Regions from separate parts of the Cupriavidus basilensis genome, predicted to be linked through region 3. Evidence: predicted binding sites of a transcription regulator. Region 3 holds the regulator's gene; each other region holds the start of a gene.
What was found. The regulator sigma-54, encoded in region 3, starts transcription at its own class of promoters, with help from an activator protein. The targets are predictions, from matches to a motif close to TGGCANGNAANCTGCTTT.
Positions count from the first base shown of each region.

Region 1: the regulator sigma-54 is predicted to act here: its motif matches at 2,203-2,220, upstream of atzF (allophanate hydrolase).
Region 2: the regulator sigma-54 is predicted to act here: its motif matches at 1,502-1,519, upstream of F7R26_RS25510 (phenol hydroxylase subunit).

Region 1 covers NZ_CP062804.1:2,283,344-2,287,803, reverse strand. Annotated here, with positions in the region: gene F7R26_RS31100 (autotransporter outer membrane beta-barrel domain-containing protein) at 1-2,015, shown strand, start outside; gene atzF (allophanate hydrolase) at 2,265-4,130, shown strand; gene uca (urea carboxylase) at 4,144-4,460, shown strand, end outside.
Region 2 covers NZ_CP062804.1:1,030,667-1,035,126, reverse strand. Annotated here, with positions in the region: gene F7R26_RS25520 (MmoB/DmpM family protein) at 1-154, opposite strand, end outside; gene F7R26_RS25515 (aromatic/alkene monooxygenase hydroxylase subunit beta) at 165-1,160, opposite strand; gene F7R26_RS25510 (phenol hydroxylase subunit) at 1,249-1,467, opposite strand; gene F7R26_RS25505 (IS481 family transposase) at 2,047-3,192, opposite strand; gene poxR (phenol degradation transcriptional regulator PoxR) at 3,411-4,460, opposite strand, start outside.
Region 3 covers NZ_CP062803.1:511,232-515,691, reverse strand. Annotated here, with positions in the region: gene lptA (lipopolysaccharide transport periplasmic protein LptA) at 1-55, shown strand, start outside; gene lptB (LPS export ABC transporter ATP-binding protein) at 80-865, shown strand; gene F7R26_RS02310 (RNA polymerase factor sigma-54) at 1,001-2,476, shown strand; gene hpf (ribosome hibernation-promoting factor, HPF/YfiA family) at 2,526-2,876, shown strand; gene ptsN (PTS IIA-like nitrogen regulatory protein PtsN) at 3,259-3,714, shown strand; gene hprK (HPr(Ser) kinase/phosphatase) at 3,750-4,460, shown strand, end outside.

The DNA of each region.
Region 1 (4,460 bases), on a different replicon from region 3:
TGGCCAAGGCGGGCGCGGGCACGCTGACGCTTGGCGGCACCAACACATACAGCGGCGGCACCTTGATCTCCGCCGGCACGCTGCAAGGCAATACCACCAGCTTGCAAGGCAATATCGTCAACAATGCGGCCCTGGTCTTCAACCAGGCCGTTGATGGCGCCTTCAACGGCGCCATCAGCGGCAGCGGCAGCCTGGCCAAGACCGGGGCCGGCACGCTGACGCTTGGCGGTGCCAACCGCTACAGCGGCGGCACTGTGATCTCGGCCGGCACGCTGCAGGGCAATGCGACCAGCCTGCAAGGCAATATCGTCAACAACGCGGCACTGGTCTTCAACCAGGACACCGATGGCGTGTTTGCCGGCGCGCTCAGCGGCACCGGCACGCTGGCCAAGAACGGCGCGGGCGCGCTGGTCCTGACCGGCAACAGCAGCCTTGGCGGCGCGACCACTATCAATGCCGGCCGCCTGGCCGTGAACGGCAGCAATGCCGCATCTAGCTTCCAGGTCAACAGTGGCGCCACCCTGGGCGGCAATGGCACGGTCGGGAGCGTGACGGTGGCCAGCGGCGGCACGGTCGCGCCGGGCAACTTCATCGGCACGCTGAACGTGGCCGGCGATATCCGCTTTGCGGCCGGCTCAACGTATGTCGCGCAGATCAACGCCGCCGGCGCGTCCGACCGCATCAACGCCACCGGCTCGGCGGCACTCGCCGGCACGCTCGACGTGATCAAGACCGCCGGCCTCTACAGCCCGGGGCAGCGCTACACGCTGCTCAGCGCCAGCGGCGGGGTGAGTGGCACCTTCGGCGCGCTCACGCAGAACCAGCCGTTTGTCGACCTGGGGCTGGCCTATGATGCCAGCCATGTCTATCTGGACGTGGCGCGCAGCGCGGTGGCCTTCCCCGCGGTGGCGTTCACCGCGAACCAGCGCGGCGTGGCTGGCGCGGTCGAGCGCATCGGCAGCGGCGAGCTGCATCGGGCCGTGCTGAATTCGCCGTCCGCCGCCGCTGCGCGGCAGGCCTTCGATGCCTTGTCGGGCGAGGCGCATGCGAGCATCGCCAGCCAGCTCATCGATAGCGGCCAGGTCATGCGCGACAGCCTCGGCGCGCGCCTGCGCGGCGCGTTCGATGCGGGCCTGCCCCAGCCCATCCTGGTGGCATCGCTGGGCCCGGTACCCATGCCGGTGGCCGCGCGCAACGGCGCCTGGGCCACCACGTTTGGCTCTTGGGGCCAGCGCGCGGGCGACGGCGGCACTGCCCGCACCACGCAATCTGGCGGGGGCTTGCTGGCCGGGGCCGACGCCGATGTAGGCGCAGGCTGGCGTGCGGGCCTGGCGGCCGGCTACGACCATACGCGCATGGAGGTCAGCTCGCTGTCGTCGTCGGCGGGCATCGACAACTACACCCTGGCCGCGTATGCCGGGACGCAGCGCGACGGCCTTGGCGTGCGCCTGGGCACCTCCTATACCTGGAGCCACATCGATGCGACCCGACGGATCGCCTTCGCCGGATTCAGCGACACGGCACAGAGCAGCTACGCCGCCGGCGCGGCGCAGGTCTTCGGCGAAACCGGCTACACCTTCGCGCTGGGCGCGGCGTCGCTGGAGCCGTTCGCGGGCCTCGCGTACACGCATTTGCGTACCGACGGCTATCAGGAGAGCGCCCGCGCCGCCGGCCTGAAGGCTGGCAGCACCGCGCAGGACACCACGTTCTCGACCTTGGGCGCCCGGGCCGCCATCCCGTTTGCCGTGCGTTCCGCCATGCCGGGGACGCTGCGTGCCCGGCTGGGCTGGCGCCATGCCTATGGCGATGTCATCCCGACGGCCACCCTTGGGTTTGCCGGCGGCGACAGCTTTGCCGTGCAAGGCACGCCCATCGCGCGCGACGCGCTGGTGGCCGAGCTTGGCGTGGAAGCCGGCGTCGCGGCGAATGTCAGCGTTGGCGTGAGCTATCGTGGGCAACTGGCCTCGCAGGTGCAGGAGCACGCGCTGGTCGGGAGCCTGCGCGTGCGGTTCTAAGGCGCCGGGACGACGCACCACATTGCGGCGTCGTCCTGCCGGCTGGCACTGATTTAGCTCTACCCGCGCCGCCCCATGGTGCGGTGCGGGTGCGTGCCGCGCATGCGCCTTCGGCCCGCGAAGGCGCTCTGATCCCGGCTCCCTTGATTTCCTCGAAATGTAAGATCAATGTACTTTTTGTCTTACATGGCATGTCTCCTGCTTTGCTGGTCTGCAACGCCCTCATGTATACAACCTGGGATACAAGCGATGACCAGCAAGACGCCTCTGCGCCGATCCGCCGCCAGCCTTGGCAGTTGCCGAAGCCTGCCTGAGTGGCAACAGCTCTACAAGACGCAAGGCGCGTCGCCCGCGGACGCGCTGGCGCCGTTCCTGGACCTGGACGCAGCGGACCCGGCCTGGATCGCGCGGCTGGATGCGGCGCGGCTGCAGTCCCAGCTGGCTGCGCTGGCGGCGCGGGTTGAAGAAGCGGGCGGCAAGCGCGATGCGTTTCCCCTCTACGGTGTGCCGTTCGTGGTGAAAGACAACATCGACGTGGCGGGGTGGCCCACCACGGCGGCGTGTCCCGCGTTTGCGTATGTGGCCGAGCGCGATGCCGGCACGGTGGCGCGGCTGCGCGCGGCCGGGGCCATCGTGGTGGCCAAGGCTAACCTCGATCAGTTCGCCACCGGCCTGGTGGGCGTTCGTTCGCCCTACGGCGCGGTGCCCAACACCTTCGACGCGGCGTACGTCAGCGGTGGCTCCAGTTCGGGCTCGGCGTCTTCGGTGGCGCGCGGCTGGGTGCCGTTCTCGCTCGGGACAGATACGGCGGGGTCGGGGCGCATTCCCGCGGCATTCAACAATATCGTGGGCCTCAAGCCGACCCGGGGCTGGCTCTCCAGCGCCGGCGTGGTGCCGGCCTGCCGCACGCTGGATTGCGTCTCCGTGTTTGCGCTGACGGTCGAGGATGCCGCGCTGGTGGCGGAGATCGCGGGCGGTTTTGACCACGACGATCCTTACTCGCGCACCTATCCGCTGAGCGCGCCCGCCGCGCTGGCGCCATCGCCCGTGCTGGGCATTCCCGATGCGCTGGCTTTCTTTGGCGATACGCAGGCGCAGGCCAGTTTCGCGCAAGCGCAGGCGGACTTGCAGGCGATGGGCGCCAAGCTGGTGCCGATTGATTTTTCGCCATTCGCCGAGCTGGCCGCGCTGCTCTACCAGGGGCCATGGGTGGCTGAGCGTTTCCTGGCGGTGAGCCAGCTTCACGCCAGCCAGCCGGAAGCCATCGATCCGGTCGTTCGCGTGATCGTGGAGGAAGCGGGCCGCTATAGCGCGCTGGACGCGTTCAGCGCCGAGTACCGGCGCGCGGCGCTGACCCGCGCTATCCACCTGGCGCTGGCAACGGTCGATGCGCTGGTGGTGCCGAGCGCGCCGTCGATCTATACGCTGGCCGCCGTGCAGGACGATCCGATCCGCCTGAACGCGCGGCTTGGCACCTATACCAACTTCACCAACCTGGCCGACCTGTCGGCGCTGGCGCTGCCGGCCGGTGCGCGCGAGGACGGCCTGCCGGCGGGCATCACGCTGATTGCCCCGGCCTGGGCGGACCGCGCGCTGGCCCGCTTTGGCCGGCAGTGGCAGGCGGCGCAAGCGTTGCCGCTGGGCGCCACCGGGCGGGCTTGTCCCGTTGGTGCGCAGCGCGCCACGCCGGTCACGCCGGGATCGGTGCGGCTGGCCGTGGTCGGCGCCCACCTTAGCGGCATGCCGCTTAACCATCAACTGCTCACGCGCCACGCGGCCTTTGTGGAGGCTTGCCGCACGGCGCCGTGCTACCGGCTTTATGCGCTGGCGGATACGATCCCGCCCAAGCCCGGGTTGGTGCATAGCGGCACAGGGCAGGGCGCGCCGATCGAAGTCGAGCTCTGGGATGTGCCACTGGCCGGCTTTGGTGCCTTCGTCGCGGAGATTCCCGCGCCCCTTGGCATCGGCAAGCTGCTGCTGGAAGACGGCCGGCAAGTGACCGGGTTCATCTGCGAACCCCGGGGCCTGGAAGGTGCCCGCGATATCACGGCATTTGGCGGCTGGCGCGCGTATCGCGCCAGCGCGGACGCCAGCGCAAATGCCAGCGCAACCTGACCCGGGAGCGCCGATGTTCCACACCGTACTGATCGCCAATCGTGGCGAGATTGCCGTGCGCGCCATTCGCACCTTGCGTGCGCTAGGTATCAAGAGCGTGGCCGTGTATTCGGATGCCGATCGCAATGCCGCGCATGCCCGGCTGGCGGATGTGGCGGTGCCGCTAGGTGGCGAGCGTGCGGCGGATAGCTACCTGGTGGCCGAGCGCGTGCTGCAAGCCGCGTTGGATACCGGTGCGCAAGCCGTGTTTCCGGGTTACGGCTTTCTGTCGGAGAGCGCGGCGTTTGCCGAGGCCTGCGAGGCGGCGGGCCTGGTGTTCATTGGCCCGAC
Region 2 (4,460 bases), on a different replicon from region 3:
GTTCGCGCAGGATGGTCAGGTGTCCCGGCGCGTCGATCTTCACCATGGCGGGAAACTGCGACACCACCGCGTGCGGGTTGGCCTCGGTGATGGCCTCGATGATGGGACGGGTGTCGTCGTTGCTCTGCAGCGCGATATAGACGTTGGCGGTCATGGCGGTTTCCTCAGGCGGCAAGGCCAAGCTTGTTAAGACGCACGTCGAACTGTTCCACGCACAGCGCCACCACCTGCTCGCCGCCCTCGCCCAGCAAGGTGTTGGCCACTGGCACCAGCGCCTCGGCCACCTGCGCGCGCGCGGCGCGGGCCCAGCCGGACAGCAGCATGCGATTGGCATCGGACTCTGCCGCGGCGGTCTGGATCACCGCGTCGACCCAGCGTGCGTGCTCCTCGCGCCAGTCGTTCATGAACTCGGTCAGCACCGCCAGCCCGGTGCCGCAGGCGCGCACGATGGCCGCGTCGGCGTGCTGGTACACCAGCGGATACAGCAGCCCGTCGAGCACCAGGTTCTGGGTAACGAAGGTCTCGAACCAGTCCTCGATCACAAAGCTGCGCTCGACCAGCCGGCGCATCGGCTGCCACGCCGCGCTCTCCATCCAGGCCACCTTGGCGCGCTCCAGCGCCACGCCGGTGTTGCCATCAAGCAGCATGCCGATGCGCGACAGGTACTGGGCAATGCCGAGGCGATCCATCGCGCAGTAGGTGCAGGCCTGGGTGATGGCCGTGCCCCAGCCGTAGTCGGCGCAATAGAAGTTGTTCATGTTGGCGCCCCACTCCACATGGCGCAGCGGCAGCAGGCCGTCGGCCAGGCGGTCCTGCCATTCGGCGGGCAACGCCTGCAGCAAGCCGCGCTTTTCCACGAAGGCGAAGCTCTTCTCGGTGGCGTCCTGCTGGCGGCCGCGCGCCGTCACGTAGGCGCCGTAGAAGTACTGGCGCGGGTCCTTGAGCGCGTACCAGTCCGCCATCACGATCGCGGTGCGGCGCTTGTCGTAGATCTCGTGTTGCGAGTCCCACGTCGGGCGGTAGTGGAAATTCACTTCCGACTGCACGTCGTAGGTGGCCTCCTGGTAGCGCGAGGCGGGCTTGTCGCCAAAGCGGCGCGCCACATGGCCATAGGTCTGGCGCAGCGGCTGGATCTGCTGGGTCTTGATATCGACTTGCATCGCTTGGTCTCCTGGGTCTTGCTGTTTTTATGTGGGTGGTTCAGTGCGTGGTTCGGTGCGTGGTTGGGTGCGTGGCGGCTGGCCGAGCTCAGTCGTCCTGATCGGGCGCGGGGATCTCCGGCGGCAGGAAGCGCACGTGGTTGACGCTGCAGAAGGCCTCGAACATCGGCTCGGGCATGATCAGCTCGACATTGAGTTCGGGGTCCGCCACGCTGAACGCGAACTGCACGAAGCCCTCGGGCGTGCGGCCATCAACGCGGACGAACCGGGGCGAGGCTTCAAACAAGGGGACCGACTGGTTGATCATGGCGCTGCTCCTTCGCATGGGCGGTATGGCCTCTATTGCGAAGAGCGTGCCAGCTGGCGCAAACGACGGCACCACAAGGCGCGTCGGGATTCGGGCCGCGCCGGATTTCGCGTTTACCCGGAATGGCGCATGCGCCGCGGCTCAATCAATTGATCAAGTGCGAGATGGCATTTGATCAAATGATGAAAAGCCGCGCCGGGTGGCGGTTTGCGGGGAGCAATGTGTGACTTCGCAAGGCTGCGGCGTCGCAACAAGGAAGGGGGTTAGAGGAAGGAGGGGGAAGGCATTGCGGGCGCATGCGGCGCAACAAGCGGGGAGTTACTGGATTGGGGGGATTGGTGGATGGATCAAATGATTAAATGGGTCATTGGGGGTGGGTGGCGGTGATTGTTTGAACGGTGTTGGCGTTTGCACCCAACCGCCCTGCTGGGGGCATCGCTGTTTGTTTTATCGGCGTTGGTTTTTGCACCCAAGGGCCATACGACATCCCCCTGCGGGGGCTGCCGGTCACTCTTCTTTGCGTCGGTGTATAGACCGGGGACATGGGTGACACATGTGCGAGGACATGGTTGACACATTTTAAGCGGCATTCGGGTCGTTTAGGTCGATGCTTCCGAAGCGATGATGTGCGAAGTAAAGGGCGTATTTGCCGCTGTGTCTGGCGTCAGGCCGCAGCGCCACGTGCAGCTTGGCTAGGGCATTCGAAACCTTGAAGCGACGTCCCTGGAAACAGAGCTCGCCGTGCCATTTGACCTGCACTACGGTGTCGTCAGGGCCGTATTCGATGGGCGGCAACTGCTCCGGATATGGCCTCGGGCTGGGCCGATACCGCGTGACGGGCGTCGCCAGGCCAAGGGCTTCGTGAGGTCGCTGCTGGTTGTAGACATCGCGCCAGCGATCGAATGCGCGCTGCGCATAACGGCAGGAAGCAAAGTCGTTGCCGGTGAGCACCTCGGCCTTAAAGGTGCGGTGGAACCGCTCATCCTTGCCATTGGTTTGTGGGTGCGCGGGGCGGCTATGGCTCAGGCGTACGCCCAGGCGAATCAACCAGATCGCCAGGGCCGTGAGCTGGCCGGGTTGGGAAGGGCTGCCCCAGGGCGCACCGTTGTCGGCGTTGATGCGCAGCGGCAGCCCATAACGACGGAAAGCCTCGCGCAGATGGCGCTGCACCACTGCAGTCTGGGTTCTGGTGCAGGCCGTGAGCAGGATATTGAAGCGGGAATGGTCGTCCAGCACTGTCAGCGGGTAACACGGCACGCCGTCTCGGGTGGCAAACCAGCCTTTGTAGTCCATTTGCCAGAGATGGTTGGGCTCGGGATGCTCGAAACGCTGCCATGCCACCGATTTGGCGGAGGCCTCCGGGGTAATTAGCCCGTGGCGATGCAGGATCGAGGTGACAGTGCTGGGAGCCGGCGCCTCGGTATGCCCCAGGTCCTGCAAGCGGCGGCTGATCTTGCGCCCGCCCCAGGCAGGATGCTGCTGGCGAAGCGCGATCACGGCCTGTTCAAGGTCGGCGTGGGTCTGTTCCGGGCTGCGACTGGGCCGCCGAGAGCGGTCGACCAGACCGGCCTCGCCTTGCTCGGCATAGCGCGCGAGCCATTTGTAGGCGGTCTGGGGACTGATGCTGAAACGCCGGCATAACTCGCGGCGATTGCTGCCCTCTTGCTGGGCCAGAAGGATGAATTCTTGACGAAGGCTCATGGTGTCGCGCGTGCTCCAAGGCATGGTCGGATTCCGGGCAGATTCATTGCCCGAAAGTGTCAACCATGTCCTCGCACACCCGTCACCTATGTCCCCGGTCTATACACCGACGCAAAGAAGAGTGACCGGCAGCCCCCGCAGGGGGATGTCGTATGGCCTTTGGGTGCAATAACCATCGCCGCTAAAAGAAACAGCGAAAGCCCCAAAACAGCGACCACCGCCACCAAATCCCCCTTACCCCCTTACCCCCTCGTCTTCCACCGATACGCCAACTGCGGCCGCGTAATCCCCAGCAACCGCGCCGCCTGGCTCATATTGCCATTAGCGCGTTGCATGGCTGCCTCCATCAACACCGTCTCCACATCGCCCAGCGCGAGCTGCTGCTCAGCCATATGATCAAGTAAGCCATGCACGGCGGCCTCCCGCAGTTCGGGCAAGGTGCCCTTGACGCCAAGGCGCGGCGCGGTATCCATGCCAGGCGGCGCGCTGGTCGGCAGGAACAGGTGGTCCGCTGATATCTGCCCGCCATTGCTGGCCAGGATCACGCCGCGCTCGATGACGTTCTCCAGTTCCCGCACATTGCCCGGCCAGTCGTAGCGGCGCAGCTCGGCCAGCGCGCGGTCGGTGATGCCGACGATCTTCTTGCCGTGGCGCGCGCCGTAGCGGGCCACGAAGCGTTCCACCAGCAGGCGGATATCGTCGAGCCGCTCGCGCAGCGGCGGAATGGTGACGGGGTAGACGTTGAGCCGGTAATACAAGTCCTTGCGGAAGGTGCCCTGCTTCACGGCTTCGGCCAGGTCCACGTTGGTGGCTGCCACCAGCCGTACATCCACCTTGCGCGGCTCGGTGCCGCCCACGCGCTCTACTTCGCCCTCCTGCAGCACGCGCAGCAGCTTGGACTGCGCCGACGCCGACAACTCGCCCAGCTCATCCAGGAACAGGGTGCCGCCATGCGCCCGCTCGAAGCGGCCCGGGCGCGACTGGTGCGCGCCCGTGAAGGCGCCCTTCTCCACGCCGAAAAGTTCGGCCTCGATCAGCTCATCGGGAATCGCGGCGCAATTGACCGCGATGAAGGGCTTGTCGGCCCGGGCGCTCACGCCGTGCAGCGCTTGCGCAAAGCGCTCCTTGCCAACACCGGTCTCGCCCAGCAGCAGCACCGTGACACTGCTCCCGGCGGCGCGCTGCAGCAGGCCCCAGGCAGCGCGGAACTCGGGCGAGCTGCCCACCAGGTCGGCTGGCTTGTCGGTGCTGCGCTGCAAGGCGCGCAGGTGCTCGACCTCGCTTTGCAACTC
Region 3 (4,460 bases):
TGCCGCAGCCAGTCCGCTGCCGCTCAAGCCGGCGACCGCCCCCGTCAACCCCTGACCCACGGATTCTGACTTCACCTTCATGACCGCTACCCAAACCGCACCGTCCCAGCCCGCCACCCTGAAGGACAGCAGCACGCTGGTCGTGCGCCACCTGAAGAAGCGCTACGGCTCGCGCACCGTGGTCAAGGACGTGTCGCTCGATGTGAAAAGCGGCGAGGTGGTTGGCTTGCTGGGCCCCAACGGCGCGGGCAAGACCACGTCGTTCTACATGATCGTGGGGCTGGTGGCGCTGGACGAGGGCGATATCGTGCTCGACGACAAGCACATCAGCGGCCTGGCCATCCATGAGCGCGCGCGCATGGGCCTGTCCTACCTGCCGCAGGAAGCCTCCGTGTTCCGCAAGCTCAATGTGCAGGAGAACATCCGCGCTGTGCTGGAGCTGCAGCTCAACGATGGAAAACCCCTGGGCAAGGCAGAGATCGAGCGCCGGCTGGACACCCTGCTGGACGACCTGCAGATTGCCCATCTGCGCGACAACCCGGCGCTATCGCTGTCCGGCGGCGAACGCCGCCGCGTGGAAATCGCCCGCGCGCTGGCCTCCGCGCCGCGCTTCATCTTGCTCGACGAGCCCTTCGCCGGTGTCGACCCGATCGCGGTGGGCGAAATCCAGCGCATCGTCAGCTTCCTCAAGGCACGCAATATCGGCGTGCTGATCACCGACCACAACGTGCGCGAGACTTTGGGCATCTGCGACCACGCCTACATCATCAGCGAAGGCGCGGTGCTGGCGTCCGGGCAGCCTGAAGACATCATCGCCAACGAGTCGGTGCGCAAGGTCTACCTGGGCGAGAACTTCCGCATGTAAGGGCGCGCGGCGCCTGCCGCGCATCGCCCCCCGGGCGGCTTCAGTGTCGCCTTTTATCCTTCAAACGATCATAGCGACACCAGCGATAGCAATTTCCGTTCCACCAGTACGGAAGTTGGGCATAAAATAGGTCGCATGAAACCGTCGCTACAGCTCCGCCTCTCGCAGCATCTCGCGCTTACGCCGCAACTCCAGCAGTCGATCCGGCTGCTGCAACTGTCCACGCTTGAACTGCAGCAGGAAGTGGAACAGGCGCTGACCGAGAACCCCTTGCTCGAGCGCGAGAACGACTGGCTGGACAGCCCGCTGCGCGTATCTTCGGACGGCTCGGTGAACCTGCAGAGCGCGCCAGCGCCGGCACCCGCCGATGGCCAGGGCACCAGCGAGAACCGCCCCGATGGCGCCCCCGAGGCCGACGACAGCTACTCCGACAGCAATGAGGACTACGGCAGCGACTGGAGCCTGGACGACTTCGCCCGCCGCCCGCAAGGCGAAGACGACGAAAAAACCCCGATGCAGCTGCGCGACGCCGAGCCCACGCTGCGTGAACACCTCATGGAGCAGCTGGCGCCGCTCAAGATTTCCCTGCGCGACAAAGGGCTGGCTATCTTCCTGGTCGAATCCCTGGACGATGACGGCTACCTGAGCACCACGCTCGAGGAAATCTGCAGCGAGCTGCCGGAGGAGCTCGAGTTCGAGGTCGACGAGATCCAGGCTGTGCTCACGCTGCTGCAGAGCTTCGATCCGCCGGGCGTCGGGGCGCGCAATGCCGCCGAGTGCCTGGCGCTGCAATTGCGCAGGCTCAAGCATCCGCAGCGCGAACTGGCGCTGAGCATCGTCACCAACCACCTCGAGCTGCTGGCGGTGCGCGATTACACGCGCCTGAAAAAAGCGCTGCAAGTCGACGAGCCGGAACTCAAGGCAGCACATGAACTGATCCGCTCGCTCGCGCCCTACCCCGGCCATGCCTACAGCCGGCCAGAAGCGGACTTCGTGGTGCCCGATGTTTTTGTTCGAAAGTTGAGCGGCGGATGGATCGCCCACCTCAACCCGGATGTGATGCCACGGCTACGCATCAACGACATGTACGCGCAGATTTTGCGCGGTGCAAAAGGCGATGCGGGCGCGGCCGGACTGCAGCAAAAGCTGCAGGAAGCACGTTGGTTGATCAAGAATATCCAGCAAAGGTTCGATACGATATTGCGCGTCGCACAAGCCATTGTCGAACGTCAAAAGAACTTCTTCACCCACGGTGAAATTGCGATGCGCCCCTTGGTTTTGCGGGAGATTGCCGATACACTGGGTTTACACGAGTCCACCATCTCTCGGGTGACTACCAATAAATACATGGCAACGCCGATGGGGACTTTCGAGCTGAAGTATTTTTTCGGCTCTCACGTATCCACAGAAACCGGCGGCGCGGCCTCATCAACGGCAATCCGTGCGTTGATCAAGCAATTGATAGGAGCCGAAGACGCTAGGAACCCCTTGTCCGACAGCCGGATTGCCGAATTGCTCGGCGAGCAAGGCTTTGTGGTAGCACGGCGTACCGTTGCCAAGTACCGCGAAGCGCTCAAGATTCCCGCGGTCAATCTCCGTAAGACTTTGTAGCCGAGCTGCATCGCCTGCCTGATGCAGCTCTTTCAGAAGGAGAAACGCTATGAACTTCAAGATCAGTGGACACCACTTGGACATCACGCCGCCTCTGCGTGAGTACGTGGAAACGAAACTGGAGCGTATCGTCAGGCATTTCGATCAAGTCATTGGCGTAAGTGTGCTGCTCTCTGTCGACAATACAAAAGAAAAGGACCGGCGGCAGTACGCGGAAATCAATCTACATCTCAAGGGCAAGGACATCTTTGTCGAAGCGCATCATGAAGACCTGTATGCCGCTATCGACGCACTGGTCGACAAGCTCGACCGGCAGGTGATTCGCCACAAGGATCGCGTGCAGAGCCACGACCGTGAAGCGGTCAAGTACCAGATGGCCGCATCGCAGATGCAGCAATGACCGTGCCTGGCGGCCCACATACCGGGCCGTCGGTGTCAGTCCCTTGAAAAACGGAATCAAGCCGCGCCCAGAGCGCGGCTTTTTCGTTGCAGCCCACCCGATCGGGTCACGCAGGGGATTCCGCAACGCATATGTAGCAGTGTATGCTGTGCAATACATGGTTGACTGGCCTAGCCATTCCGGTGCATGCAGCACCGCTTGAGCGCATCGGCTATTGCAATGCACAAAGCGGAAGCGGGCCTGCTCTATAATGGCCAGACGCCCGACACCGGCATGGGGGACACCCGGTGGAAATCTCGGGCCTTGGTTTTTATCCTCTTTCCGCCCGGCGGGACGCCTCCTGGCCCCGGGCCTGCTTACTAGAAAACCCTGCGCATTCCACATGAATCGTTTGGCTAAATTGCTGCCACCCGGCAACATCAACCTCGACGTCAGCGTCACCAGCAAGAAGCGCGTGTTCGAACAGGCCGGGCTCCTCTTCGAGAACAACCATGGCGTAGCGCGCGCGACCGTGACCGACAACCTGTTTGCCCGCGAGTCGCTCGGGTCCACAGGCCTGGGCGCGGGGGTTGCGATCCCCCACGGCCGCATCAAGGGACTGAAGCAGCCACTGGCCGCCTTCATGCGCCTGGCCGAACCGATCCCCTTCGAGTCGCCCGACGGCAAACCGGTCGCGCTGCTGATCTTCCTGCTGGTGCCCGAACAGGCCACCCAGCAGCATCTGGAAATCCTCTCCGAGATCGCCCAGCTGCTGTCCGACCGCGAGATGCGCGAAGGACTGGCTACCTTGCCCACCCCCGACGACGTGCACCAGCTGCTGACGCAATGGCACCCATGATCCGGCACTGAAAGCCCGTCCCTGAAAGCACCCGAATGGAACTCACTGGCGTCACCTCGCAGTCGATCTTCGACGACAACGCAGCCGATATCAAACTCTCCTGGGTAGCGGGACTGGAGGGCGCGGACCGGGCCTTCGATGTCGAGTTTGCACGTGAAGCCACGTCCGCGGCCGATCTCGTCGGCCACTTGAACCTGATCCACCCGAACCGGATCCAGGTGCTGGGCAAGCCCGAAATCACGTATTACCAGCGCCTCGATGACGAGATGCGCAAGCGCCAGATGGGCGAGCTGATCCTGCTGGAGCCGCCGTTCCTGGTGATCGCAGACGGCATGGAGCCGCCGCCCGACCTGGAACTGCGCTGCACGCGCTCGTCCACCCCGCTGTTCACCACGCCGGTGTCTTCGGCCGCGGTGATTGATCACCTGCGCCTCTATCTGTCGCGCATTTCCGCGCCGCGCGTGACCATGCACGGCGTGTTCCTCGACATCCTCGGCATGGGCGTGCTGGTGATGGGCGAGTCCGGCCTGGGCAAGAGCGAGCTCGGCCTGGAACTGATCTCGCGCGGACATGGGCTGGTGGCGGACGATGCCGTCGATTTCGTACGCCTCGGGCCGGACTTCATCGAGGGCCGCTGCCCGCCGCTGCTGCAGAACCTGCTGGAAGTGCGCGGCCTGGGCCTGCTCGACATCAAGACCATCTTTGGCGAGACTGCGGTGCGCCGCAAGATGAAGCTCAAGCTGGTG